4 regions of the Weizmannia agrestimuris genome follow, and region 1 is predicted to be linked to each of the others. Evidence: riboswitches for the same ligand, from Rfam matches in the RefSeq annotation. Region 1 holds a riboswitch; each other region holds the start of a gene.
What was found. A riboswitch is a leader RNA that binds a small molecule or an ion and turns the genes downstream of it on or off. The one in region 1 is predicted to bind S-adenosylmethionine.
Positions count from the first base shown of each region.

Region 2: it holds a riboswitch for S-adenosylmethionine, as region 1 does, so the genes downstream of both, NFR98_RS09080 (phosphoadenylyl-sulfate reductase) here and NFR98_RS14355 (sulfite exporter TauE/SafE family protein) in region 1, are expected to answer to the same signal.
Region 3: it holds a riboswitch for S-adenosylmethionine, as region 1 does, so the genes downstream of both, NFR98_RS07900 (O-acetylhomoserine aminocarboxypropyltransferase/cysteine synthase family protein) here and NFR98_RS14355 (sulfite exporter TauE/SafE family protein) in region 1, are expected to answer to the same signal.
Region 4: it holds a riboswitch for S-adenosylmethionine, as region 1 does, so the genes downstream of both, metK (methionine adenosyltransferase) here and NFR98_RS14355 (sulfite exporter TauE/SafE family protein) in region 1, are expected to answer to the same signal.

Region 1 covers NZ_CALPDC010000057.1:2,283-9,578, forward strand. Annotated here, with positions in the region: gene nfsA (oxygen-insensitive NADPH nitroreductase) at 1-706, shown strand, start outside; gene NFR98_RS14350 (amino acid permease) at 1,029-2,363, shown strand; SAM riboswitch class I at 2,775-2,882, shown strand; gene NFR98_RS14355 (sulfite exporter TauE/SafE family protein) at 2,972-3,928, shown strand; gene NFR98_RS14360 (purine/pyrimidine permease) at 4,804-6,099, shown strand; partial or broken gene NFR98_RS14365 (ATP-dependent helicase) at 6,341-7,296, opposite strand, start outside.
Region 2 covers NZ_CALPDC010000019.1:25,396-32,691, forward strand. Annotated here, with positions in the region: gene NFR98_RS09065 (amino acid ABC transporter permease) at 1-369, shown strand, start outside; gene NFR98_RS09070 (amino acid ABC transporter ATP-binding protein) at 366-1,088, shown strand; gene NFR98_RS09075 (glycosyl hydrolase family 28-related protein) at 1,521-2,951, opposite strand; SAM riboswitch class I at 3,091-3,195, shown strand; gene NFR98_RS09080 (phosphoadenylyl-sulfate reductase) at 3,287-4,012, shown strand; gene cobA (uroporphyrinogen-III C-methyltransferase) at 4,140-4,898, shown strand; gene NFR98_RS09090 (sirohydrochlorin chelatase) at 4,905-5,645, shown strand; gene NFR98_RS09095 (NAD(P)-binding protein) at 5,962-6,573, shown strand; gene NFR98_RS09100 (YbaK/EbsC family protein) at 6,727-7,257, shown strand.
Region 3 covers NZ_CALPDC010000015.1:1,505-8,800, forward strand. Annotated here, with positions in the region: gene ftsE (cell division ATP-binding protein FtsE) at 147-833, shown strand; gene ftsX (permease-like cell division protein FtsX) at 823-1,707, shown strand; gene NFR98_RS07890 (murein hydrolase activator EnvC family protein) at 1,852-3,195, shown strand; gene cls (cardiolipin synthase) at 3,424-4,869, shown strand; SAM riboswitch class I at 4,969-5,076, shown strand; gene NFR98_RS07900 (O-acetylhomoserine aminocarboxypropyltransferase/cysteine synthase family protein) at 5,180-6,478, shown strand; gene NFR98_RS07905 (homoserine dehydrogenase) at 6,733-7,296, shown strand, end outside.
Region 4 covers NZ_CALPDC010000014.1:27,971-35,266, forward strand. Annotated here, with positions in the region: gene asnB (asparagine synthase (glutamine-hydrolyzing)) at 1-1,822, opposite strand, end outside; gene metK (methionine adenosyltransferase) at 2,053-3,264, opposite strand; SAM riboswitch class I at 3,410-3,558, opposite strand; gene pckA (phosphoenolpyruvate carboxykinase (ATP)) at 3,729-5,318, shown strand; gene NFR98_RS07725 (NUDIX hydrolase) at 5,469-5,858, opposite strand; gene NFR98_RS07730 (DUF2584 family protein) at 6,342-7,296, opposite strand, start outside.

The sequences.
Region 1 (7,296 bases):
GATCCGCCATTATGAAGACCGGCCGCTATCCGATGAACAAATCCGCCTGATTGTGGAATCCGCGCAGGCAGCCGCCACTTCTCATTTCGTCCAGGCCTATACGATTCTTGGCATTCAGGATCCCGGGCGGAAGCAAAGATTAGCAGAACTGACCGGGAACCGACATGTCGGAACATGCGGCCATCTGCTCATTTTCTGTGCCGATCTCCATAAACATGAACTTGCGGCACAAATGGAAGGCGTAGAGGCGCAAGATACACTTGAGACAACGGAAAAATTTATGGTCGCGCTCATCGACACGGCACTGGCTGCGCAAAATGCCGCGCTCGCTGCGGAATCGATGGGGCTTGGCATTTGTTATGTCGGTGGCTTGCGCAACAGGCTGCCAGAAGTGGCCGAACTTTTGAAAATCCCGCAATATGTCCTTCCGCTATTTGCAATGACAATCGGCTATCCGGCCGATCCGTCTGCGAAAAAACCACGCATGGCGGCTGAGCATGTTTATTTCGAAGATGAATATCCGGCTGATGAACGTCTTTTGCGCGATCTGAAGGAATACAATGAAACGGTTTCGCAATATTATACAAAACGCACAAACGGAAAAAGGAACGATACCTGGACAGGCCAAATGGCACAATTTTTCAAAGAACCATCGCGCGTTTTTATGAAGGAATTTGTAGAACGCCAAGGGTTTGATAAAAAGTAAGCAGAAAAGAGGGCACGTCTGCGCATTTTCCTCTGCTTCCGGCCCATCCCGGAGCAAAAATTAAACAGAACGACATGCTAAATATGGATATTCAGCGCTTCGGCAACCATCCCGGGACACATATTAAACAGAACGGCGAGTTGCTACGATGAGTGGTGCCCCGTCGTTTTTTTACATTTTGCTTTGGTGAAATGCGGGTACATCTGTCATCCGGCGATTCCATTTTTTTGTATATCAATATTCCTTTTTTTCTGCTAAAATAGAATAAATGCTTTAGCACTGAAAAGCGTTTATCTAAAACAGAAAAGTGAGATTGATAGAAATGGAGAAAAACCAACATCATTTGCAAAAAGGCTTATCACCAAGGCATGTCCAGTTCATCGCATTGGCCGGGATGATCGGAACCGGCATTTTTAAAGGCAGCTCCGATACCGTCAGCCTTGCCGGCCCGAGTGTTGCCGTTTCTTACCTGATCGGCGGCGCACTTTTATTCATTGTCATGTCAGCACTTGGGGAAATGGCACTCGTCCACCCCGGCCTCAACGTCCAAAATCTGATCCACAAAGCGTTCGGCAGCCGGGTTTCTTTCATTATTGGCTGGCTGTACTGGATCAACTGGGTCATTGTTACAGTTGTGGAACTGCTTGCAGCCGGGAGCTTCCTGCAATTCTGGGTTCCCCAAGCGCCACTATGGCTACTCAGTTTGCTCTGTGCTGCTTTCGTGGTCGGCATCAATTTAATTGAAGTGAAGTACTACGGCGAATTTGAATTTTGGATTGCCGGCATTAAAATCATCACGTTGATCGTTTTTATCCTGCTTGGTGCTCTGATTTTATTCGGTTTATTCCCCGGGACATCTTCCACGGTGTCTAACTATACCGCGCACGGCGGTTTTTTCCCGAACGGGCTTCACGGTACGTTCAGCGCTTTTCTGATCGTTATGTTTTCATACGGCGGCGCGGAACTGATCGGTGTTACCGTTTCGGAAACAAAAGACAGCGAGAAAGTGTTGCCGCGTGTCATTAAACAGACCGTTGTCCGCGTCATGCTTTTTTATATTTTGCCAATCCTGGTCATTTGCGGCATTATCCCATGGAACCAGGTTTCTTCCGTGGAAAGCCCGTTTGTACAGGTATTCAGCCGCACAGGGATCCCCGCTGCCGCCCATGTGATGAATTTTGTGCTCTTGACGGCCGTTCTTTCTGCCGCCAATTCCGGCATTTATGCCACTTCGCGCACACTGTTTAACATGGCGCAGTCCGGAGAAGCGCCACGCGCCTTTTTAAAAATTTCCCGGAAAGGCGTCCCGCTGATCAGTATTTTGCTGACCTCGCTGTTTATTTTAGCCGGCGTGATTCTGGCCTATCTTACGCCGGATGAGGTCATCAGCTATTTGATGACCATTCCGGGATTTACCGTCGTCCTTGTTTGGATCGCCATCTGTGCAGCCGAACTGCGACTCCGGAAGTCGTATGCAAAATTGCCTTCCTTCCGTGTAAAAGGGTATCCTTTCATGGTCTGGATTGCGCTGCTTGCACTGGCAGGCATTTTCCTGTCCTTTTTGCTGGGCGGAGGCAACCCGATTGGAACAAGCGTCTGCCTCGCTATTTTAATCGTGCTCGTCGTCTTGTCACTGAGAATTAAAGCAAAGGAATAGGCTCCAGCCGGCTGTGTTGATAAAACCGGTTCCCTTAGGCAGGGAAAGGACAGAAATCAACTGTGCGATAAGCGGGCACAAACAAGCGGGGTTGATTAAACCGTTTTCTGGGCGGGAAGGGGGCAGGCACGGGTGTGCAGCTCGTACAAACTGCCAGAATGGGACGGCCTGCTAACCCGTTTGGACTCTTTTTCGTTTTGTGAAGCAAATGAAAGCGGCCATGATGCCCCGCCTGATCCTGATGACCTGCTTTTTAAAACCAATCCAGCGTAAAGAAAAAAACTCCCGACAGAGCGTGATCTGATGGGAAGTTTTTTTCTTTATCCCCCCATTCGTATAAATCCGATAAAAAAACTTGAAATAATTATATTGACTTCCATTTATTTTCTGATAAAATTTTAAACAACAAATAACTTATCAAGAGCGACGGAGGGATCTGGCCCTATGAAGTCCGGCAACCTGCAGCGAGCAGCAAGGTGCCAATTCCAGCAAAATGGGTACCATTTTGGAAGATAAGCGCTTATCCTTTACTCGCTGTCTTTCCGTAAAAATGGCGGAAAGATTTTTTATTTCTGCAAGGCCGGCCGTTTGAACCAGGATAGGCCCTGATGCGTATAATTCCTCTACATCAGGATGAATCAAATTTATGGATGAAGAAAGCGGGGAACATGAACATGCAAAAATTAATTGTCTTAGCACTTGTCGGCCTTGCCGCGCAATTGGTGGATGGATCTCTTGGAATGGGTTACGGGGTGACTTCAACCTCACTTTTGCTAGCTTTCGGGATTGCGCCGGCTGTCGCGTCAGCTTCTGTGCATTTGGCGGAAGTTTTTACAACGGCGGCTTCCGGAGTTTCACATATGAAATTTGGGAATGTCGATAAAGGGATCATTTGGAAACTGGTTGTACCTGGAGCTGTCGGCGCCTTTCTCGGGGCAACCGTGCTTAGCCATCTTCCTGCAAGCACATTAAAACCGTACATTTCTATTTTTCTGATCGCCCTTGGCCTCTATATTCTTACCCGGTTTCTGTTCAATACGCGCGGGGCGTCGAAAGTCAAAAAGCAAACCAGGTCAAACATATTTTTTATCCCACTTGGCTTTGTCGCAGGATTTTTTGATGCAACGGGGGGCGGCGGCTGGGGCCCTATCGCCACACCGGCTTTGCTGTCCAGAAATGACATCGAACCGCGGAAAGTGATCGGCTCGGTGGATACTAGTGAATTTGCTGTATCCTTGGCATCAAGCATCGGTTTCCTCTTATCCCTCGGCGCTATGCAAATTAACTGGATTTGGACGATCGCCCTCATGCTTGGCGGCCTGATCGCCGCGCCGATTGCAGCCTATCTGGTTAAAATCCTGCCGGCTCATTTGCTGGCTGTCATTGTCAGCGGCATGATTGTGTTCAGCAACGTGCAAACTTTATTAAAAATGGCGGGCGCCGGTAGCGGCTGGTACGGCGTTACCTATACAGCCATTGCGGCAATATGGGCCATCCTCATTTTCTATACAATCAGAAGACACAAACGGGCAGTTGCCAGCGCCAGCGTAAGCGTCACAGAATAAGGAATGTTTTCGGGCAAGGGATCCATTGCCCGGATTGTTTTTACCCAAACAAATTTTGGCAAAGAATGAACATAGACGCTTCTATTTGAAGGAACAGTGCCTTTTTTGCTCGCTTCCTTAATGTAGAGGCGCTCTATGTTAAGAAACAACGTCTTTTTACCGCGCTTCCTTTACGTAGACGACCTCTATGTTAAGAAACAACATCTTTTTACCGAACTTTCTTAACGTAGACGGCCTCTATGTTAAGGAACAATGTCTTTTTACCTCGCTTCCTTAATGTAGACGCACTCTATGTTAAGAAACAACGTCTTTTTTGCTTGCTTCCTTTACGTAGACGGGCTCTATGTTAAGAAACAGCACCTTTTTCGCTCGCTTCCTTTACGTAGACGGGCTCTATGTTAAGGAACAACGCCTTTTGACCTCGCTTCCTCAACATAGACGGCCTCTATGTTAAGGAACAACACCTTTTTTGCTCGATTCCTTAACATAACCGGCCATGTCGCTACCACACAGCACCAGCAAAAATTATCCATCATAACTTTTTTCGAGATAGCACGCCTAAGTGAAGGCAGCCGCAAACTCTTTTAGTGACAAGTTCATACAAAAAGCGTTCTGCATGAAGATCGATCAGAAATTTTTTGCGGATCCAAACATAGCTTAGCCCCTGCCACATATATATCATTTAAATAGAGGCAAAAAACATGGCTTAACCCGCGCCCCGTCCGGTTTGCAACCCCTGTTTATGCCGCTGTCCGCCATGCCCGCTATCCCTCCCCCGTCGGCGAAGTGTTTTATGTTTAAAATGTAAAACCTGTTTTGCTATAATTATATTTACTGGTATTTTCCATTTTTTGAACGGAAAGAACGGTGTGTCTATGAAAACATTGATTTCGTCGCTGCAGTGGATGGCATTTATGATCGCCGGGTCGATCGCGGCCCCGATTGCGATTGCGGATGCTTTCCATTTCAGTGCGGGTGAGACTGCCCTGTTTGTGCAGCGGACGCTTTTTGTGCTCGGGATCGGCGGACTTTTGCAAGGCATTTTCGGCCACAGAATGCCGATCAATGAAGGGCCGGCCGGGCTGTGGTGGAGCGTGTTTGCCATTTATGCAGGGCTTGTCGGCAGCTTGTACAGTTCAAGCACTGAATCTCTGCAATATTTGGCAGGCGCACTGATTGTAACCGGCATCTTTTTCTTTCTACTCGCTTTTACCGGCTTTGTGGACCAATTAAATAAACTGTTTACGCCGGTAGTAACATTTATCTATTTGCTGCTTTTGGTGCTGCAGTTGAGCGGCTCTTTTATGAAAGGGATGCTCGGCATTACGGGTGCCCATCAGGAAGTCCGGCCGCTTGTTGCCGTTTTGAGCCTTGTCACCGTATTGCTTACATTCTATTTTGGCCATGTAAAGAAACCGTGGGTCAAGCAATATTCGATCATGCTCGGCTTGATTTGTGGCTGGATTTTGTTCGCGCTTTTCGGTGAAGCACCGGCTATTACATTTGGGGAAAGCTGGTTCTCTCTTCCCGCTGTGTTTGATTTTGGAAAACCGCGTTTTGATTCCGGTGCCGTCACAACCGGTGTATTCATCGGGCTTTTGTTAACTGCGAATATGATTACGTCTGTGCGCGTCATGGGAAATGTGACGGGAGTCCGCCAAGAGCGGGTGCGGAGCAGTCTGTTCATATCCGGCATCAACCAGCTGCTTGCCGGCATCTTTTCCGCTGTCGGTGCGGTTCCGATTGCAGCAGCGGCAGGCTATGTTGCACAAACCGGTATAAAAGTGCTGAAACCATTTTTGTATGGTGCTTGTTTCGTTTCCATCATTGCTCTGCTGCCACCGCTCGTGCATATCATGTCTGCGATTCCCGCGCCGGTTGGTTATGCCGTTACCTTTGTGGTCTTCACACAATTGGTTGGCCTTGCCTTAAATGATCTTGAAAAAAGCCCGGACAAAGAGATTGCCCACACAACAGCAGGCATCTCCTTCCTGGTCGGAATCGGGGCGATGTTTTTGCCGGCTCATGCGACCGAACATTTGCCAATGATGATCGCTACTTTTTTAAACAACGGCTTAATCCTTGGATCTGTGGTCGGCATTTTGACAGAACAGCTGCTGATTTGGAGGAAAAAAAGAAAACTGCAGGAAAACAGCATCCGCGAGCAGTAATATCGGAAATTCTGTCAAACAGCAAGGAGGCTCTGCTCCCATTTGCACGGGGCCTCGTGGCACCAACCGGATGGGGCCTTTGTTACAATCATCCAAATGGCCTGGGGCGTTCCCATTCAGTGAAAAGGGGCACAGGACGTGATCGCTGAATCCCTTCCCTCTGTCACGGCGGTCAGGGGTATAAAAAATGCCGGGAATCTCCCGGCATTTTTTATATTCGCTTCCGTTTTTCCTCACACGATTACGAATCGGCTTCCTCGAGCAGCCCCTTTTCGATGCAGGTGAGAGCAGACAGTTTCACCATCCGTTTTTCAAACCGGATGGCAAGGGTGTCGCCATCGATATCTACAATTTCACCATGGTCAAACACACGGTGCCGGATTTTTTTACCGGCCACAAAAGCGGATGCATCCTTAATGGCATTCGGGTTCTGCGGGATGGAGACCGTCTTTTTGCCGATCCGGACAACTTCTATGTCTGGTTTCGTTTTTTCCGCCTTTTCAACATTGTTGACAATTCCCTTCACTGCTGCCACAAACGGCGAGTCCATTGTCCGGCTTCCGTTGCGTTTTTCATAGCTGACCATTTCCAGCGACTTTTTCGCGCGCGTCATTGCCACATAAAAAAGACGGACCGATTCTTCCATCAGTAAATCATTTTCTTTTTCATCGTCCCCGGGAATGATCCCATCCACGAGATCAATCATATACACCTTTTCAAACTCCAAACCTTTTGAACTGTGGAACGTCGAAAGCGTCACAGCATGCCGGCCTTTGTTCCCTTTCGCCGTTTTTAAAATGTGCGCCAAATGCTTCAGCCTTGCAGCAAACTCTTCCATTGTCACAAGTGTATCCGCAATGTCTTCGAGCGTATTTAAAACGCCGATCAAATACTCTTTCCGGAATCCGAATTTCTTGCACATGTTTTCGAGTGCTTTTTCATAGCCGAGCCTGCCGCGGATGACATGAATCGCATCCAGCGGCGGCATGCCCCGCATTTCCCGAAGTGTCTCCTTTACTTTACGCACTTTTTGGACCTGGTAATCCTTCAAATTTGCATAACGCACCAAATTGTCAAAAACAGACTGGTTATTACGGATCCCCTTTACCGCTTCCATCTGTTGTTTCGTAATATAACCGTCCAATTTCGAATGGACCTGCGCGAGGATATCCGCCCGTTTATCGGTAAACGTAAGCC
Region 2 (7,296 bases), on a different contig from region 1:
TCGCTTAACTCAGCCGCGTATGTGGCGGAAATTTTGCGGGGCGGCGTGCAGTCCATCGAAAAAGGGCAGATGGAAGCAGCCCGTTCGCTTGGGCTCAGCCATGTACAGGCAATGCGCTATGTCATTCTGCCTCAGGCTTTTAAAAGGATGATCCCGCCGCTTGGCAATGAATTTATCGTACTCATTAAGGATTCATCGCTCGTATCCGTTATTGCCGCACCTGAAATTGTATATTGGGCGCAGGCGATGGAAACGCAGTATTACCGGGTTTGGGAGCCGTATCTGACAGCTGCCTTCCTTTATCTCGTTTTGACGCTTTCCCTCAGCTTCCTTTTACGCTTCATAGAAAGAAGGTTGGCAACAGAATGATCAAAGTGGTGAATTTGAAAAAATCTTTCGGGGATAACGAGGTGCTGAAAAACATCAATGTCGAGATCAAACCGCAGGAAGTGGTCGTCGTCATCGGCCCGTCCGGTTCGGGGAAATCGACTTTCCTGCGCTGCATCAATCTGCTTGAGACGATCACAGACGGCCATGTATACATAGAAGGTGTTGATATCGCGGATAAGTCGACGAATATCAATAAAATCCGCACAGAAGTCGGCATGGTGTTCCAGCAGTTTAATCTTTTTCCACATATGACCGTTCTGGAAAACATTACCCTTTCTCCAATCAAGGTGCGGAAGCTTTCAAAAGAAGCAGCAAAGCAGAAGGCGCTTGAACTTTTGCGCAAAGTTGGGCTCGAAGAAAAAGCGGACGCGTATCCGGATTCGTTATCGGGTGGGCAAAAGCAGCGGATTGCGATCGCCCGCGCGCTTGCGATGGAACCGAAAATCATGTTGTTTGATGAACCGACGTCTGCGCTTGACCCGGAAATGGTCGGGGAAGTGCTCGAAGTCATGAGGAGCCTGGCAAAAGACGGCATGACAATGGTCGTCGTCACGCATGAAATGGGCTTTGCCCGAGAAGTCGGGGACCGCGTCCTGTTTATGGACGGCGGCTATATTGTCGAAGAAAACACGCCGCAGGAACTGTTCGAAAACCCGCAGGAAGAACGGACAAAAGCATTCTTGAGCAAGGTGCTGTAAAAAGGGGCTGCCCCGAAAGCAGGATCCGAGGCTTTCGGAGCAGCCTTTTTGCATAGTGGGAAGAATGGCATGCTTACCACTACGGATCATTAACCCGGAATTAAAGCCATGATATGGTCTGAGAAGTCACAACAAGACCATTAGCAAAAAATGAAAGCCGTGTAATGATTCCGAGAATCCGCCTCGGGACCGAAAGCTTGGAATTGAAATGGTGTAATGGTTCTGAGACGCCACAACAAGACCATTAGCAAAAAATGAAAGCCGTGTGATGGTTCCGAGATGCCTCATCAAGACCGTTAACCAAGAACGAAAAGCGAGTTATGGTTCATAGAAGCCCTATTAGGACCAATTATCCCATTCACAGCTTAAAAAAATAAAAATTTATACCTGATAAGCCAAATGACCAGCGTAAATGTCGGAAACTCCCTGCAGTCACTTTACCAACACGCATCTGTCTTTGCCTTTTATCCGTTTTGCATTTTTAAACCCGCTGATGTTAATATTTTTCAGGACAACGTTTTTTGCCCGGTATTGGATGGCGATCACGGGATTACCTTTAAAATCGTAATCCGGGTCGCCGATTGCGGTGAGCCCGTTGATTACAACATTTTGGTATGCGGAAACGACGAGGCTGCGCGGTGTGGAATCTTTATATAAATCGGTAAAAACCGGTGCAATAGAGACAAGATTTGCCGCGACAATATGGTTGGCGCTTTTCGAATTGGCATCTTTCCCTTTATGGTGGCCGATGTGCCGGAAATTAAAAGAACGGTTGTCCCGGACCGAAAGATGGCCGTAAATATGGACATGGGAAGCGGCCGATGCATTGTGGTGGGCTTTGATTTCCACGCCGCCGAAGCAACCGGTTGTGGCGTTATTGCAAAGCCACACATAGCGGGAGCCGTCATCAATTTCAATGCCGTTGGAGTTGGAAAAACCTTCCGTATGGGCCCTGCCGCTCGGATGGAAGCAGTACGAGTTTGAAATAAAAATATAGTCGCTGTGGTGGGTTGTGATGCCATCATCTCCGAACCCGCTTGCAGTGATGCCGTCGAGCCATATATAACGGCTTCTCCCGGGGGCAAGGAACCCGTCGCCCAAATAATGATAGCGGGTGGATGACACATCAAAGCCGTGCAGGCCAGCATTGACAGCTTCCACGTTTTTCACCCAGCCGTACGTGACGTGAGCAAAAGTAAGGCAGCTCGACCGGTTGTTTCCGGCCGAAGTTTTTTCTGCTTGACCGAGCCTTTCCACATTCCAATCAAGCGTCAGGCCTTCTACGAGAATATGGTCATTGCCGTACCGGAAGTCGGCATTTTGGACGAGCCGCGTTTTTTTCGGCGCACCCGGGTGGAATTTGATCGTTGTAACACCTTTCCCGCGGCCGATCAGGCATGTCCATGAAGGAAGCTTGAGCCATTTGACGAGAAAAGTACCCGCGGGCACGATCACTTTTACCCGCCCGCTGCCGATTGCTTTTTGAAACGCCGTTGTACTGTCGGTTTTTCCGTCCCCGATCGCGCCGAAGTCAAGGATGTTCACTTCGCGATTGGCCGTTTCAAGGAGCCTATTGTATTCCTTGTCCAGTTCCGTTTTCCATTCAGGGTAAACAAGTCCGCTATCGTCTGCGAAGGTCTTGCATGGTCCAACAGGGTATTTCCGGTTCAAGAGCAGGTGCGAGAAGGAAAACGGCTTTGGAAAATTGGGATTGCAATACATCTGAAAAAGCTGCAGGTTTTCTTCAATCAGCCTGTTCAGTTGAAACGGCCGGCGGGAGAGTTGCCGCAGTAATGTTCCGTTTGTTCTTGGTTCGTGGTGTTTGTCCAAATGCATCATATTTTCACCTCGTCTTGCTTCCATTCAGCCATTTTTTCCTCCCTATGTCAATTTTCTGCATCATCCGGTCAAAAGAATGGGTCTTTTTTTCCTTGTCTGAATTTTTCGTTGACGAATAGCATAAGAAGGTATACAATAAACTTCAAGCTTATATGTTGTTATTTTCTTATCAAGAGAGGTGGAGGGAAGGGCCCTGTGAAGCCTCGGCAGCAGGTCCGAAAACGGGTACTGTGCCAATTCCTGCAGGTGGTGGCCTGAAAGATAAGAAGATTTCCCGGGAATGGATATCTTCTTACTTCAGGGTAAGAAGATTTTTGTCGTTTAATCCTTAGTAATCGAATAAGAAAGAAGGGAATAGAGTGGAGCAAACGCGGCTCACATATGAACAGTTTACGTCGGATCCGTTTGCAGCGTTCGTGCCGGAAGATAAAACAAAGGGTGCATTGGAAATTTTGCAGTGGGCATATGGCACGTACGGTAAATCAGTGGTATATGCGTGCAGCTTCGGCGCAGAAGGAATGGTGCTGATTGATCTCATTTCGAAAGTCAGAGAAGATGCGGATATCGTATTTTTGGATACGGACCTGCACTTTCCGCAAACTTACGAATTGATTGAAAAAGTGAAAAAGAAATATCCGGCTTTAAATATCCAAATGAAAAAACCGTCGCTTACGCTTGATGAACAGGCGGCGCAATACGGATCTGCCCTTTGGAAAAGGGATCCGGACCAATGCTGCTATATCCGGAAAATCAAGCCGCTTGAAGAAACGCTGCAGGGAGCGGCGGCCTGGATATCCGGCTTGCGGCGGGAGCAATCGCCGACAAGGGCGAAAACGAATTTTGTCAATAAAGATGAAAGGTTCCATTCGATTAAAATTTGCCCGCTGATTCATTGGACATGGGATGACGTTTGGAACTATATCAAGTCCCATCATCTTCCGTATAACGAATTGCATGACCAGGGATATCCGAGCATCGGCTGTTTCCCGTGCACACGTGCTGCTGGAAACAGCGACTCAAGAGCAGGAAGATGGGCGGGCTTTCATAAAACCGAATGCGGGCTGCATACGGTTCAGAAAAAATAAGGCTGCCAGGTGGTGCTGCGGCAAAAACGGCCATCCCTTCTAAGCCGCTGCTACAGCCACTCCGGGAGAAGTGGGCGCATAAACCAAACCAACCAGTTATCCGATTAAGTTTAAAGCAGGTGAAGAAATGAGAAAAGTATATTTAGTCGGGGCAGGGCCCGGCGATCCGGAACTGATCACAGTGAAAGGATTGCGCATGATCCGGGAAGCGGATGTCATTTTATATGACCGCCTGGTGAATCCGGATCTGTTAAAAGAAGCAAGGCCGGATGCGGAACTCGTCTACTGCGGGAAAAAGCCGGACGCCCATACGATGTCGCAGGATACGATCAACCACCTGCTTGTGAAGTTTGCCAACCAAGGCAAAACTGTTGTCCGTTTAAAAGGCGGCGATCCGTTTATATTCGGCAGAGGCGGGGAGGAGGCGGAAGTACTGGTGCAAAAGCATATTCCGTTTGAAATCGTTCCGGGGATTACGTCCGGTTCCGCCGTGCCCGCCTATGCCGGCATTCCGCTCACCCACCGCGGGCTCAGTACATCCGTTGCTTTTATCGCGGGCGTCACGAAAAAAGGCGAAGACCTTGATGCATACTGGTCCAAATATGCGGGAATTGATACACTTTGCATTTATATGGGCGTGAAAAATCTGCCGCTCATCTGTGCGCAACTGATAAAGCACGGCAAATCGCCGGATATGCCGGCTGCACTTATCCGCTGGGGCACGACAGAAAAACAGGAAACCGCGGTCGGCACGCTTGGAAATTTAAGTGAAAAGGCGGACGGGCTGCGCAACCCATCGCTTTTGATCATCGGAGAAGTGGTAAAACTGCGCGATGAGTTGAAATGGTTTGAACAGCTTTCCGCTGCTCCGGCCTGTACCGGGTGAACGGGTATGAAACAAGGTGTTTTATATGTCAGCCACGGCAGCCGTGTGCCCGAAACCGCCCGGGAAGCAACAGCGGCAATCCGGCAAGCGATGGCACAGGTGGATGCGGATCTCCAGGAAATTTGTTATCTGGAAATTGCGGAACCGGATATTGCAGCAGGGATTGATGCGCTTGTCCGGGGCGGCGCAGGGCGAATCGCCGTTGTGCCGGTATTGCTGCTGAGTGCCGGGCATTATTATGAGGATATCCCGCGTGCGATCCGGGAAGCGAAACGACGTTATCCGCATATTGTGTTTACGTACGGCCGCCCGCTCGGCGTCGGGGACCGGATCACCGGAATTCTGGCGGAAAATATTTTGGAAACCGGCATGCCTCCGGGTGCCTGGATTCTGCTGGTCGGACGCGGCAGCCGCAATCCGGAAACACTGTGCGATTTTGCAAAAATTGCGGACGGACTGCGCGTGCAACTGGGGGCAGAACAGATCAAAACGGCTTATTTGGCGGTGCTTGAGCCCCGTTTTGATGAGGCGCTGAAGGAGCTGGCCGTGGCCGGGCGCCCGGTGGTTGTGGCCCCATATCTTTGGTTCACCGGCGTGCTCGTCCGGTCGCTGGAAAAGAAAGTGGGCATGCTGAAGCGGGAAGGATATGATATCCGGCTGGCACGGTATCTCGGCTGTCACCCGGATATGGCGGACGCATTGGCCGCCCGGGCAAAGGAAGCGTTGGGTGCAGAGGCTTTTATTTGAGATTCCGGGACCTTTTTTGCCCCCGGAAAGCCTGGGGGAAGCCTGCGGCGTTTTCTATTGTGAACCCCTCCCTTATTTGGGGGAGATGCAGTTTAAAAAATGCCTGGGTGCGGTGTTTCAATGTGCGTACCGGCACTTTTTTGGGCCCGATCAGCCTGAAAGATGCCCGCGGTCCGGCGCTCCATTGCGCATGCCGGCACTTGCCCGGTTCCGGCTCCCCAGGAAACGCTGGAAAGGGAGCGTACGGGCACATTCACGAAAATGGCAGGAAGCACGAGGCGTTTCTGCACCGGATAAACTGGAAAGGAGATCAGGAATGGTTTGGGTACCGGTTATGGTCAATTTAGACGGGAAGCAGGCTGTGGTCATCGGCGGCGGAAAAGTGGCGGCACGTAGATTCCGGCTCTTGCAGGAAGCGGGGGCATGCGTTACAGTCGTAAGCCCGCACCTGAACGATGAATTGCAGGTTTTGGCGCAACAACACGCGTTCATTTGGAAACAGAAAACATTCGAACCGGAAGACATCCGGGGAGCCGATGTGGTTGTTGCAGCGACAAATGATCCGGAGACAAACAGCCGGATTGTTGCCCATGCCCCGGCCCAAGCCCTCGTGAACGATGCCGGCCGTGCGGGAAGCGGCAACCTTGCTTTTCCGGCGTTTTTCCAAAAGGGCAGGCTTTCTATCAGTGTCTCTACAGCCGGGGCAAGCCCGAAACTGGCTTCCCGCATTGTAAATGAATTATCCGGGCATTATGATACGAACTACGCCCAATATGTGGATTTTTTATACGAGTGCCGCCAGCTTCTGAAGCAGCCGCAGTTTTCTGCATCGGAAAAAAGCGAGTGGCTGGAAAAGCTGCTTGGAGAAGCATACCGCAAGCCTGAAAAACAGCAGGAAGCCTTGTCTTTCTTTCGCAGCCGCATGTAAGGGACTGCCCGCTGAAAAACGAATGAAGATTAGCGCGCATCTTTGGGAAATCAGCCGGTGTGCCCGGCGAAAAACTTGGCAAGCCCGTTTGCAACCCGGAATGGCTTCCGTTACAATAGGGTTAAAATTTTCACAAAAAGGAGTGTCGCCTTCATGTCATTGGAAGATGTCAAAGCTTATTTTAAGCAGTGGGACCGGGAAGAAGATGTGCTCGTCCTGCCGTCATCAGGCGCAACGGTTGAACTTGCAGCTGAGGCGCTGCACATGGAACCGGAACGGATTGCAAAAACGCTTGCGTTCAGGGGTACCGGTGGGGAAGAAGCCCTTCTTGTTGTCACCGCGGGAGATGCGAAAATCGACAATAAAAAATTCCGGCAAACATTCGGCGGGAAAGCGCGGATGCTGTCACCGGAAGAAACGCTTGAGCATACCGGCCATGCTGTCGGCGGCGTCTGCCCGTTCGGTTTGAAAAAAGATTTGCCGGTCTATATGGACGTCTCACTCAAACGGTTCACGACCGTATTTCCGGCATGCGGGAGCGGCAACTCGGCAATTGAATTGACCTGCGAAGAATTGTATACATACGGGAAGGCCGAAAAATGGGTGGACGTCTGCAAAGGATGGGAACCGGCGGAAGATTACCAGCATGCAGCCGGGACCGGCGCCTTAACGGATCCGCAATAATCTGCTTGCCGCTTCAGACTTGCCTTTGAGACGGAAAGG
Region 3 (7,296 bases), on a different contig from region 1:
ACGCAGCCTTTTCTTACAGCAAATCATCCCGTGCGGATCTTTTACTGGGACGGGTGTATGGGTATTGCAAAAATTGGCGTTTTTTGCCGGTGCCGTTGACACATTTTTCATTTCGGCACGCTACATTGAAAAAGCCAGGTGAGGAAATGATAGAATTAAAGGACGTCTATAAAAAGTACCCGAACGGCGTCATGGCCGTGAGCGGGTTAAATATAAAAATCAACCAGGGCGAATTTGTTTATATCGTTGGCCCGAGCGGCGCAGGCAAATCCACGCTCGTCAAACTGATTTACCGCGAAGAAAAGCCGACAGCAGGGGATGTCATCGTGAACGGCGTCAATCTTTCAAAGCTCCGGGACAAACGGATTCCTTATTTCCGGCGGCAGATCGGTGTCGTATTCCAGGATTTTAAGCTGCTGCCGACATTGACTGTATATGAAAATATCGCGTTTGCCCTCGAAGTGATCGAGCAGGAACCTTCCTATATCCGGAGCCGCGTTATGGAAGTACTCGACCAGGTCGGGTTGAAAAATAAAGCAAGAATGCTGCCTTCTGAGTTGTCCGGCGGTGAACAGCAGCGGGTTTCCATCGCCCGTTCCATCGTCAACATGCCGAAAGTGGTTATTGCGGACGAGCCGACTGGAAACCTCGATCCAGAAACTTCATGGGACATTATGAAAATCCTCGAAGACATCAACGTAACCGGGACAACGATTGTCATGGCTACCCATAACCGTGATATTGTAAACACAAACAAGCACCGCGTCATCGCCATTGAAGGCGGGAAAGTGGTACGCGATGAGCAGCTGGGAGGTTACGGTTATGAAGATTAATACGCTTAAACGCCACTTCCGGGAAAGTTTTAAAAGCCTTGGCCGGAATGGCTGGATGATGTTTGCATCGGCAAGTGCCGTAACGATTACCCTGCTTCTGGTCGGCGTATTTTTTGTGATCATCCTGAACATGAATAAATTTGCTTCCGATATTGAAAACGACGTGGAAATTCGCGTCCATATCGATTTAGCGGCAAAGGCTGCCAACAGGGAAAAATTGAAAAGCGAGATTGAGAGTCTGAACGCCGTCAATTCTGTCAAGTTTTCTTCTAAACAACAGGAATTAAAAGAATTGGTTAAAAGAATGGGTGATGATTTTAAACTGTTCCAGCAGGACAACCCATTGTATGATGTATTTATTGTCAAAACAAAGCAGCCGACAGACACGCCGAAAGTTGCAGCGCAAATTCAAAAAATGGACCATGTCGAATCCGTCATTTACGGTAAAGGAAAAGTGGAAAAGCTGTTCCATGTTTTAAGTATCTGCCGCAATGTCGGGGTTGTGTTAATCATTGCCCTGCTGCTTACGGCGATGTTCCTTATCTCGAATACGATTAAAATTACGATTTTTGCCAGAAGAAAAGAAATCGAGATTATGAAACTGGTAGGGGCGACAAACTGGTTTATCCGCTGGCCTTTTCTTCTCGAAGGGCTCTGGCTCGGGATCCTGGGGTCCATTCTGCCGATTGTGCTGATTTCCTTCGGCTATTACTCCGTTTATAAAATCGTGGAGCCGAAGCTTCAAAACAATATTATCCATATGCTTGATATCAGCCCGTTCATTTACGGCGTAGACGGCCTGCTGCTCGTGCTTGGCGTCTGCATCGGAATCTGGGGAAGTTCGATGTCGATCCGCCGTTATTTGAAAGTGTAACGGGAACGGCAGGGATGTATTCCGGTCCCGTCCGCCTGATTTTTATGCTATACCCTTTTCCGTTCGTTTTAAAACATAGGAAAAACGGGGCGTTGCGTCCCCGGATACATAAAACAAAACCATATTGCTCTGAGGGGGAAAAAGATGAAGAAGCGTTCCATTCTGCCTGCTGCCGTTGTATGCACGCTCAGCTTGGGCGGCCTGTTCGGCTACCAGTCCAATGCGAGTGCGGCAGGAGATTTGCAGCAGAAAAAAAGCGAGATTGAGAGTAAACTTTCCAATGTCCAATCCGAAATGGACAAAAAAGACAACCAGATTTCCAACATTCAAGACAAGCAGGCTTCTCTCGGCAGCCAGCTTGAGGCGATTGAGTCTAAAATTCAATCGGCGAACAAAAAAATCAGCGAGCAGGAACAGAATATCAGCACAACGAAAAGCCAGATTGCTGATCTGAAGAAAAATATCGCCGAAATCAAAAAGCGGATTGAAGACCGAAACGCCATTTTAGAAGACCGCGCCCGCGCAATGCAGAAAAACGGCGGCGGTTCGGTTAATTATTTGGATGTTTTTTTGGAAGCGAAAAGCGTCGGTGATTTTATTGACCGCTTTTCGGCAGTGAAGACATTGGTTGAAGCAGACCGGCAAATTTTGGAAGAACAGAAAAAAGATGAACAGGATTTAAAAGACAAACAGGCATCAGTAGAGAAGAAACTGTCCGATTTGGAATCGATGCTGTCTGATTTACAATCATTAAAAGACAGTCTGAAACAGGATGAGAGCGAGAAATCGGCGTTAATCAAACAGCTGGACAAACAAAAAGATAGCCTCAAAGAAGAGAAAATGTCGCTGAGCGAACAAAAGAGCATCCTGGCTGACCAGAAAGCTTCCATTGAAAAAGCGATTGCGTTTGCGAAAAAGCAGGCTGAAGCAAGAAAAGAGGCGGCGGCAAAAGCAGATGCAGCAGCAAAGGCACAAACGAATGCAGGATCAATAGGATCAGCAGGATCAAACGCAGGGACAACCCGCTCTGCATCGGTCAAGTCAAGTTCCGGGAGCCATTCCGGCGGATCCCTTCCGCAAGTATCTTCCGGGTCCTTTACGCGACCGGCATCCGGATATATTTCATCTGAATTCGGCGGGCGTTCCGGCGGGTTCCATCCGGGCATTGACATTGCCAACAGCATCGGGACACCGGTTGTCGCTGCAGCCGACGGTGTCGTGTTCAGGGCGTATCACTCTTCTTCATACGGGAATTGCGTCATGATCACCCATTACATTAACGGGAAGTTGTACACAACCGTTTATGCCCACTTGAGCTCGTACAGCGTCAGCACCGGGCAGCACGTCAGCAAAGGGCAGCAGATCGGAGCAATGGGAAATACCGGGGAATCAACAGGACCGCATCTTCACTTTGAAATTTATAACGGCCGCTGGACACCACCGCCACATACCGGTGCCCAAAACCCGAGAAACTACGTTAACTTTTAATAAGAACGAAAAAAAGAACCGTATCCATTGGTGCGGTTCTTTTTGCATGCAATGGCAGGGAAAGTGCTGTACGATAGGTAAGGCGCAAATATTATGGTATGATACAATTGTTATTTTTGCTGCGCAAACATATCCTATATCAATTCCAAAACACTTCACCGTGTTCCCGGATACCGGCCGGGAACAAACCTCAAGCAGGAACAAAGGGTGTACGAAAAGGAGAACGCAATGATTATAACGGTACTACTAGTTATCTTGTTTCTTTTGAATTTTATTCTGGCGGGAACCGTTATTTTCCTTGAACGGCGGGATGTCGGCGCAACTTGGGCATGGCTTTTGGTTCTGTTATTCCTGCCGATTGCCGGCTTTATCCTGTATTTGGTATTTGGACAAAATTTAAGCCGCCGTAAAATTTTCGACTGGAAAGTACAGGAGAAGATTGGCATTAAGGAAATTTCCCAGCAGCAAATTGAACTGCTGCGCGAAAACCGGTTTCCGTTTCATGATGAGCGGACAATCCAGTACAAGGATCTCGTTTATATGCTGCTGATGAATGACGGGGCGATCCTTTCCCAGGACAATCACGTCGATATCTTTACAGATGGCAGGAAAAAATTCGAGGCTTTATTTGAAGACATCCGGAATGCAAAAGACAGTATTCATCTTGTATATTATATTTTCCGGAATGACCGCCTCGGCCATGAATTGATTGAACTGCTGTCGCAAAAAGCAAGAGAAGGCGTAAAGGTGCGGCTGCTTTATGATGATATGGGGTCGCGGATGCTGTTCCGCCGCAAATTTTTCCGGCCGCTTGTTGTTGCTGGTGGGGAAGTGGCGTCCTTTTTTCCTGCCCGGATCCCGCTCGTCAATTTGCGCGTCAATTTCAGGAATCACCGGAAATTGGCGATTATTGATGGGCAGATCGGATATATCGGCGGTTTTAACGTTGGGGATGAGTATCTTGGTCTGAATAAGAAATTCGGTTACTGGCGGGATACGCATCTACGGATTGTAGGGAGTGCTGTTTATGCCATGCAGACTCGCTTTATTTTGGACTGGAATCAGGCGTCACCGCATGATGTAAGAGATGAAGAACGTTATTTCCCGGTCATCCCATCGCAGGGTGAAACCGATATCCAAATCGTCTCAAGCGGCCCCGATTCTGAATGGGAGCAGATTAAAAACAGCTATATTAAAATGATCAATTCCGCCAAAAAATATATTTATTTGCAAACACCGTATTTTATTCCGGATGACAGCCTCCTGAATGCGCTGACGCTTGCCGCCTTATCCGGAGTGGATGTTCGGATTATGATTCCAAATAAACCGGATCATATGTTTGTCTATTGGGCGACGCTTTCCAACATCGGCCAGCTGTTAAAAACGGGCGTCAAAGTGTACATTTATCAAAAAGGGTTCATCCATGCGAAAATGATTGTCGTAGACGGGAAAATTGCTTCCGTTGGGACGGCCAATATCGATGTGCGCAGTTTCCGTCTCAATTTTGAAGTGAACGCCGTGCTGTACGACCGTGAGCTTTCCGGCACACTTGCCGGCGTTTTCCGGGACGATATGGCCGAATCAACCGAATTAACGCTCCATGATTACCAGAACCGGCCGCTTTATGTGCGGTTTAAAGAGTCCATTTCCCGGCTATTGTCGCCAATATTGTAGAAGAAAAAGAAAATTTTTTCAAAAAAAGGTTGACGGTTTGCCATTGTTCTTCTATAATCTTAAACAATAAGTCATTCAAAATTGAATTATGAAAAGAAACTCTTATCGAGAGCGGCGGAGGGACTAGGCCCTGCGAAGCCCGGCAACCTTCAGGCATTTGCCTGAAAAGGTGCTAATTCCTACAGACATGCGTCTGAAAGATAAGGGAGGAACTTACATACATTGTAACCCTCTTCCCTTACGAAGAGGGTTTTTTCATTTCCTCTTCCATCTTTCACGAAAAAATTTTAAAAAATCAGGAGGCTTTAAAATGACACAACCATCATTCCAACCGGAAACTTTATTGTTGCACGGCGGCCAGGAACCGGACCCGGCGACAGGATCGCGCGCCGTACCGGTATACCGGACGACTTCTTACGTTTTTCCGGATACAGAACATGCGGAGGGCGTCTTCAATTTATCAAAAGAAGGTTTCATTTATTCCCGTCTCGGCAATCCGACTGTGGATGTTTTTGAAAAACGTGTTGCTGCACTGGAAGGCGGAACAGCGGCTGTCGGTTTATCATCCGGCGCATCGGCCATTGCCTTTTCCATTTTGAACATCGTGCGTGCGGGTGATGACATCGTATCCGCCAGCAATCTTTACGGCGGCACCTATAATTTGTTTGCTGTGACATTGCCGAAATACGGCATTAACGTCAAGTTTGTGGACGGGTCCGACCCTGAAGCGTTCCGCCAGGCGATCACCCCGAAAACAAAAGCATTGTACGCGGAAATTATCGGCAACCCAAGCCTGCAGGTGCTCGACGTGGAAAAAGTGGCGGAAGTGGCCCATGAAAACGGTATTCCTTTGATTGTCGACAACACGTTTGCTTCTCCGTATGGCGCGAATCCGATCAAATGGGGCGCGGACGTGGTTGTCCATTCGGCGACAAAATGGATCGGCGGGCACGGAACGGCGATCGGCGGTGTTGCCGTTGACGGCGGGCGTTTTGACTGGAACACAGACAAATTCCCGGACTTTAGCGAACCGGATCCGAGCTATCACGGCTTGCGCTACGGCGTCGACACGGCACAGGCTGCGTTCGCCACAAAACTTCGCGTTCAGCTTTTGCGCGACTTCGGGCCTGCTTTAAGCCCGGACAACGCCTTTTTATTCCTGCAAGGGCTTGAAACGCTGCATCTGCGTGTGGAAAGGCATAACGAAAATGCATTGAAAGTCGCGGAATTTCTGAAAAACCATCCAGATGTTGCTTGGGTCAATTACCCGGGCCTTGAAGACCATCCGTCCCATGAGCTGGCGCAAAAATATTTGAACGGCGGTTACGGCTCCATTGTCAACTTTGGTGTGAAAGGCGGCCGGGAAACAGGAAGACGCGTGATCGACAATATTAAGCTGTGGTCGCATGTAGCGAATGTCGGCGACGCGAAATCGCTGATCATCCACCCGGCAACGACTACGCATTCGCAGCTGAGCGATGAAGAACTGGAAAAATCAGGGGTCACAGGCGATTTGATCCGCCTGTCCGTCGGGCTTGAAGCCGTCGAAGATTTGACAGCCGACCTCGATCAGGCCATTACAAAAGCAACAGCCGTTACAGCCCGGTAAAAGCGGGGAGCGGGTCCGGCAGATTCGTGCGAAGGCCGCCATGCGAATGCCAACAGGCGATCCGGAAAACTTATACGATGTTCTGGGCTGATCCCATTGAACAATGTTGCGGCCCGGACGGTCTGCATACCTGATCCAGATCGGGAGCTTCTGGATACCGGCTGCACCGAATACTGTCGGACCGCTTGACCGTTTTAAATGAACAAAACGCTTCAGAGGCGAAAGAGCGCTAGATGTAGGGAGGAGTTTGGATAATGAGAGTGATTAAAGCAGCGCTGCTCGGCTTTGGGACGGTCGGCCAGGGCGTGTACGAAGCGGTCCGGACCCACCGGGAGCAGCTGAAAGAAAAGCTGCATGCCGAGGTAGAGATTGCAGCGGTTCTGATCAAAAACCCCCGAAAAAAGCGGAACATTGACAGTTCTGTACTCGTTACGACGGACTTCCGGGAAGTTCTCGCCATTCCCGGCCTTGAAGTCGTGTTTGAAGCGATTATCGGGGAAGAACCAGGCTTTTCCTACTGTTTACAAGCGATTGAAAAAGGCTGCCACGTCATTACTGCCAATAAAGTCATGTTTGCACGATATGGGAATGTGTTGCTTGAAAAAGCGAAAGAAAAAGGCGTGTTTGTCGGTTACGAAGCGACAACTGCAGGCGGCATCCCTGTGATTCGGACGATTTCCCAGCAGCTTCAGGTTAATGATATCCAGCGTGTACAGGCGATTTTAAACGGCACATCCAATTTTGTTTTATCGGCCATGCGCGAAAAACATCTTCCGTTTGAAGAAGCGTTGGAAATTGCCAGGCAGCACGGCTATGCA
Region 4 (7,296 bases), on a different contig from region 1:
AGAGCATGAAAATGAGCACGGTCCAGATTTTCCGGCTGTAATCGAGCTTGCCTGCACAATGGTCTTCCAAGAGCTTCAGTACATATTGTTTGTTGATGATGTCATCGGTCGGGCTCGTTTTGATGATCTCTGCCGCCCAATCATGCATTTCATCTTTCAGCCAGTGGCGGATCGGGACCGGGAACCCGAGTTTTTTCCGATTCAGCACATGTTCCGGCACAATGCCCTCTGCCGCTTTGCGCAAAACATACTTCGTTGTGTTATGAGACGTTTTTAAGCTCGCCGGAATTTGCGAAGCGACCCGGAACACTTCTTTATCCAAAAACGGCACACGCAGTTCAAGTGAATGGGCCATCGTCATCCGGTCCGCCTTCAGCAAAATATCGCCGCGCATCCACGTATGGATATCGATATATTGCATCCGGTTAACCGGATCATAGCCTTTTGTTTCATTGTACAGCGGCTTTGTGATGTCACGGTAGTCAAGGCTGTTGTTATAAGTCAACAGCAAGTCGCGTTTTTCTTCTTCGGTGTACATTTTCGCATTGCCAATATAACGGTCTTCCATTGGCGTGACGCCGCGTTCGATAAAGCTTTTTCCTTTTACCCCTTCCGGCAACACTTTCGCCAAAGCTTTCAAAATAGATTTTCCGGCAGCCGGAATTTTATCAAAAACTTCAAGCGACTGCGGTTCACGGTAAATATTATAGCCGCCGAACAATTCATCCGCGCCTTCGCCAGACAGAACAACGGTCACGTACTTTCTTGCTTCACGCGCCACAAAATAAAGGGGCACACAGGCAGGATCTGCGAGTGGATCGTCCATATGCCAAATGATTTTTGGCAGTTCTTTCATGTATTCTTCCGGCGTGATCACATAGCTGATATTTTCAACCCCGAGTTTTTCCGCCGTTTCTTTGGCCACATCAATTTCGCTGTAGCCGTCGCGTTCGAAGCCGACGGAGAATGTTTTAATGCCCGGATGGAACTGTTTTGCAATCGATGCCGTAATCGAGGAATCGATCCCACCCGACAGGAATGCGCCAACCGGTACATCGCTGCGCATATGGACTTTCACCGAATCAATCATTACGTCACGCACTTCTTGAATAAATTCGTCCTCGCTTTTATGAACCGGGTGGAAGGATGCTTTCCAATATCGTTTGATTTCCATCGGTTTGCCAATTTTTTTCACAAAATAATGGCCCGGTTCAAGTTTCCGGATGTCTTTTGTCATGGTGAAAGGTTCGGGCACAAATTGGTAGGTTAAATAATATTGGACAGCATCATAATTCAGTTCTGGTTTTTCCATGGCAAGCAAAATGCTTTTCTTTTCAGAACCGAAATACATTTTATCGCCGTCTTCATAATAGAAGAACGGTTTAATGCCGAACGGGTCACGCGCGCCGCAAAGCGTTTGTTCCTGCTTATCCCAGATCGCAAACCCGAACATCCCGCGCAGACGTCCGATTGCTTTTTCGCCGTAACGGCTGTACATGGCAAGAATGACTTCCGTATCCGAATTCGTTTCGAATGTCATCCCTTCTTTTAGCAGTTCTTCACGCAATTCCACATAGTTATAAATTTCGCCATTAAAAATAATCCAGTACCGTTCGTTTTCGTATGTTAAAGGCTGGTGCCCCGCCTCGATATCGATAATGCTCAGGCGCCTGAAACCGAACTGGATATGCTCGTCTTCATAAAAGCCTTCATCATCCGGGCCGCGGTGCTCAATCATATGATTCATCTGTTTAAACTGTTGCCTGTCTTCGTCTGATAATGTAACGGGATGGTCATGGACGCAGCCAATAAATCCGCACATGTAAAAAGTCACCTACTTCATTTCGATATACTCTATTGTAAATTTATTTCTTTAAAAAACAAATGCATTTCCGCCAAAATTTGACGGCCAAATTCTGCACATGTAATATAGTTTAGCATGTTTTCCGCCAGTTTGCAGGGTTTTTGTTAAAAATGAGGCAAACAGGATTCCTTATTCCCGCCGTTTTATGAAAAAGAGCGGCCTGTATACCAGGCGCGCTCTTTTTCATATTATTTTCCGATATGATTGCGGGCGAATTCGTTCAACGCCCCGGCTTTGTCCGTTTTTTCCCAAGGCACATCCAAATCATCGCGGCCGAAATGCCCGTACGCAGCGATCTGCCTGTAAATCGGACGGCGCAAGTCGAGCATTTTGATAATGCCGGCCGGGCGCAGGTCAAAATGAGCTTCGACCGCCTCGATCAGCACTTTTTCCGGCACTTTTCCGGTCCCAAACGTATCGATGGAAATAGAAACGGGCTTCGCCACCCCGATCGCATACGCAAGCTGTACCTCGCATTTTTCCGCAAGGCCTGCCGCAACAATATTTTTCGCAACATAGCGGGCGGCATAAGCAGCGGAACGGTCCACTTTCGTCGGGTCTTTCCCGGAAAATGCGCCGCCGCCGTGACGTGCATAGCCGCCGTACGTGTCGACAATGATTTTGCGGCCGGTCAGCCCCGCATCCCCTTGAGGGCCGCCGATAACAAAGCGGCCGGTCGGATTAATCAAATACTTTGTATCCGCATCGAGCAAGTGTGCCGGCACAACCGGTTCAATGACGTATTTTTTCATATCTTCCTGGATTTGTCCGGCGCTGATGTCAGGATCATGCTGCGTTGAAATGACAATCGTATCAATCCGGGCAGGCTGGTTGTTCTCGTCATATTCAACTGTCACCTGTGTCTTTGCATCCGGGCGCAAATACGGGATCACTTCTTGTTTGCGGAGTTCAGCAAGACGGCGGGCAAGCTTGTGGGCAAGCGAAATGGGAAGCGGCATCAGCTCTTCTGTCTCATTGCAGGCAAACCCGAACATCAGGCCCTGGTCGCCGGCTCCGATTGCCTCAATCTCTTCGTCGCTCATCCCGCCTTCGCGGGCTTCCAAAGCCTGGTTAACGCCGCGCGCAATATCTTCGGACTGTTCGTCAATCGATGTCAGCACCGCGCAGGTTTCCGCATCAAACCCGTATTTCGCGCGCGTATAGCCGATCTCTTTAATGGTCTTGCGCACCACTTTCGGAATATCCACATATGTATTGGTGGAAATTTCCCCCGTGACGAGCACAAGCCCTGTCGTGACGGAAGTTTCACAGGCAACGCGGGCATTCGGGTCTTTTTCTAAAATGGCATCCAAAATGGCATCGGAAATCTGGTCGCAAATTTTGTCCGGATGGCCTTCCGTCACCGATTCCGATGTGAACAAATGCCGTCCTTTTAACATCCGCTTTTCCTCCTTATATGGTTACATATTGGAAACGGTACTCATACCCTAAACTCGATTCATTTCATGTACAAAGCCAAAAATAAAAACCTTCCCCATTCATCATGAGTGGAAAGGTTTTGACTTCAATCAATCGCGCCTTTCACTCTTATCGTTCAAGGAAACATTCCTTGCTGCAGGTTAGCACCTTTGCCTGGAAGTCAAGCGGCAGCTGCGTTGCGAGCGCATTGCCTGTTCCAGAGGCGGGTTGCTGGGTTTCATCGGGCCCGTCCCTCCACCAGCTCGGGATAAGAGTATCCGTTCAAAGTAAAATCATACGCAATTTAGCAGGCGCTGTCAATGATTTTTTCGCCCTTCTCCCCTTTGTCCTCTGCATTTTTCCCGGAAAAAAGTATGTAATAAACGGATGAATATGTTATACTGATATCGTTTAAAGTGAAATAAGTTATTCAAAGGGGCGGTTTATGAAAATGGATCTGATTGGCGCTTCTGACGATTTAAAGTTTTTGTTGTCGGGGGAAAACGTACGCATGCAGCTTTCCGTGCCACAATTAATGGAAAAAATTATCGAACGGAAAGAAGCTGTACTGACAACGGAAGGGGCCATTTCTGCTGCAACAGGAAAATATACAGGAAGGTCACCGAAAGATAAATTTATTGTCGTCGACTCCGAATCAAAAGACCGTGTCGACTGGGGCAAAATCAACCAGCCGGTTTCTCCCGGCGTGTTCAACAGGCTTTATGAAAAAATGGTCCGGCATTTAAAAGGGAAAGACGAAATTTTTGTGTTTAAAGGTTTTGCGGGTGCCGATCCAAAAAGCCGCCTTCCGATCCAGACCGTGAATGAGTTCGCCTGGCATAATTTATTCGCGTATCAATTGTTTATCCGGCCGGATGCGGAGGAGCTCTATCAACACGATGCGCAATTTACGATTCTTTCCGCGCCGCTGTTTAAGGCAGACCCGGCGCTTGACGGCACGCATTCCGAAGCGTTCATCATGATTTCACTTGAACGCCGGATAATTTTGATCGGCGGGACGGAATATGCAGGCGAAATGAAAAAAAGCATTTTTTCCATCATGAATTACTTGCTGCCGCAAAAAGGCATCCTTCCCATGCACTGCTCCGCCAATACTGGGAAAAACGGCGATACGGCCCTGTTTTTCGGCTTGTCCGGGACCGGGAAAACGACGCTTTCCGCCGATCCGGAGCGCGCACTTATAGGGGACGATGAGCACGGCTGGTCCGACAGCGGTGTCTTCAATATTGAAGGCGGATGCTATGCAAAGTGCATCGGGCTTACGGAAGAAAAAGAACCACAAATTTACCAGGCGATCCGTTTTGGGACCGTACTTGAAAATGTGGTCGTAGATCCGGTGTCCCGCAAACCGCAATATGACAACAATGCACTGACGGAAAATACAAGGGCTGCTTACCCGATTGAAAACATCGGCAATATTGCCCGCTCCGGCATGGCCGGCCATCCGTCAACCATTATATTCCTGACGGCCGATGCATCCGGTGTCCTGCCGCCGATCAGCAGGCTGACAAAAGAGCAGGCCATGTACCATTTCTTAAGCGGTTACACTTCTAAACTGGCCGGTACCGAACGCGGCGTCACGCGCCCGGAAGCCGTGTTCTCCACTTGCTTCGGCGCGCCGTTCTTGCCGCTTGAGCCCGCCGTTTATGCGGAAATGCTCGGCGAGAAAGTTGACAGGCACAACGTCCAGGTATTTCTTGTCAATACCGGCTGGACAGGCGGCCCGTACGGAACCGGTTCCCGCATGAAATTAAGCGATACGCGGGCCATGGTCCGGGCTGCGATAAACGGCAAACTGAAAGATACCGAAACACGGCAGGATGATATTTTCGGGCTACACATCCCGGTTCATATTGAAGGGGTGTCAGATGACGTCCTTTATCCGGCAGATACATGGACGGACAAGCAGGCTTACCGTGAAAAAGCGTTCGAACTTGCAGCCCGGTTCAAAGAAAATTTCCGGCAATTTTCGGTGCCGGATGACATTGAAAAACTCGGCGGCCCGCTTATATAAGCATAAACGGGAGCCCGCATTTTAAATTAAAATGAGACTCCAATTAAATTGTGGTATGCTCATTTCTGTAAAAGCGGAAACGCTGCAGCAACCCAAAAGGTTACGGCGAGTACCAAGGGTCTGCTCATTTAAGCAAAAGCGGAAACCCAGTTAAAACCAGGTGCTTGTCTGGACGGCGCTGATTCCTTCCTGCACTGCCCATTGATGGTGGGCACCGGCCATTTTTTCCACAGCCTCGTGAAGGTTGAGCCATTCCAAGTTATGGCTTCCTTTGCGGGGCTGTTCCCATTTTCCTAAATAAAACAGGCCTTCATCCATGGACCGCGCGCCCGTTTCCTGTGCCGCTTTGCCTAAAAAGCCCGCGATTTCAAGTTCCGCGCCGACTGTCCGCATCAGGCAGGCAAGTTCAGACTCCCCGCGGCTGATTTCCCCACCCGGCAGCCTGTAGCCGCTGCCCGATGGCACCACCCCGACTTTTTCTTTTTTCGCATCAAAAATGACAGCATATGCGCCGCAAGCTTTTTTGTAGTCCGTTTCCATCTTTGGACTTCTCCTCCTTTTTCAAGCAAATGCGGAAGGCCGGCCCTTTACCTCAAGTATTCGATTCTGGCGGGAGTAGCTGCCAGCCTTTTTAAATCGCTGCGACCAGTTCTCTTTTCCAGTTTTAGAAGCCGGCCTCTCTTCCGATTAGTATTTTCAATCCTGCCCATTTCATCCCGAAGAACCAGGCTGGCGGCACACTTGCAAGACGTGTTGCGTTCGCCAATATTCCTGTCCACACCGGTCTAGGCCCAGTTGAAAAATTTTAGCAGTTCCATTCACCAATACTCCGGCACCACTCCCGCCGGATCCGTTCTTTCTCCGCGCTACCCGCAAGCTGGTTCAGTTCCGTTCACAAGGCATTGCCCTTTGGCCGAATTCCGGCGTTCTCCGCAAGACCAGCCAGGCATTACACTTGTAAAATTCCCTTCCGCCCGTCCTGATAAACTAAACAGGCGCCGCGGACCATGGTGCGGCGCCTGTTTAATTCGGCGTGTTCAAAGAAACCAATTCATAGTGAACGATCGTTGTATTGTTTTCCCATTCCAGTTTGCGGATGACAGCGCTTCCGCTCGGCCCGTGTTCCTTCTTTTTCCGGATTTCAACCGGCGTATCAAGCGGATACACGCAGTATCCCGGTTGTTTTAGCAAAAAGAGGTTTTGCTCAATACGCTCTTCTTTTCCGTTCGTCACGAGCATCGTATCGAGTTCCATCGGCATTCCCATTCGGCTCACCTCCGTCGTTGCTTCTATTGTATCATGTGCGGAATGCCTTTTCATCCAAACGCTGGCAGCATGGACAACCCGCCGGTTTACAGGCGGCGGGAAATGGTGGCCAAGTTCCGGGAAATACCATGTTTCAACCGATTTTCCAAGCTGTTTGAGACCGTGTTCGAGACGAATGGCGTGTTCCACGGACACATTTTGATCCTTCTCCCCGTGGATAACGAGAACGGGGCAACCAATTTGCCCGAGCTTATACAGTGGCGTCCGCACCCGGTACCGTTCCGGATATTTTTCCGGCGTGCCCCCGATCACGCGCTTCATCATTTTTCTTAAATCGACCCGTTCCGCATAACAGAGCGCAACATCCGAAACGCCGCCCCATGTGACAATAGACGCGGCCGGCCGTGCTTCCGCGGTGCCGAGTGCCATGATGCCGCCGCGGGAAAATCCGAAAACGTGGACACGCCCGCTCACCCGCTCATTCTCCATCAATACGTCAAAACCAAAATACGCATCATGCATATCGTCTCCGCCAAAGTCTTCATCGCCTTCCCCGCCCCAGTTGCCGCGGTAAAAAGGCGCGAAAACGATAAACCCTTCCGACGAAAACTCGCCGATCCGCGCCGGCCGCACCATCCCGACGCTTTTGATGCCGCCGCGTAAATATAAAAACCCGTCATAAACGCGCCCGTCATCCGGCTCTGCCAGCAAC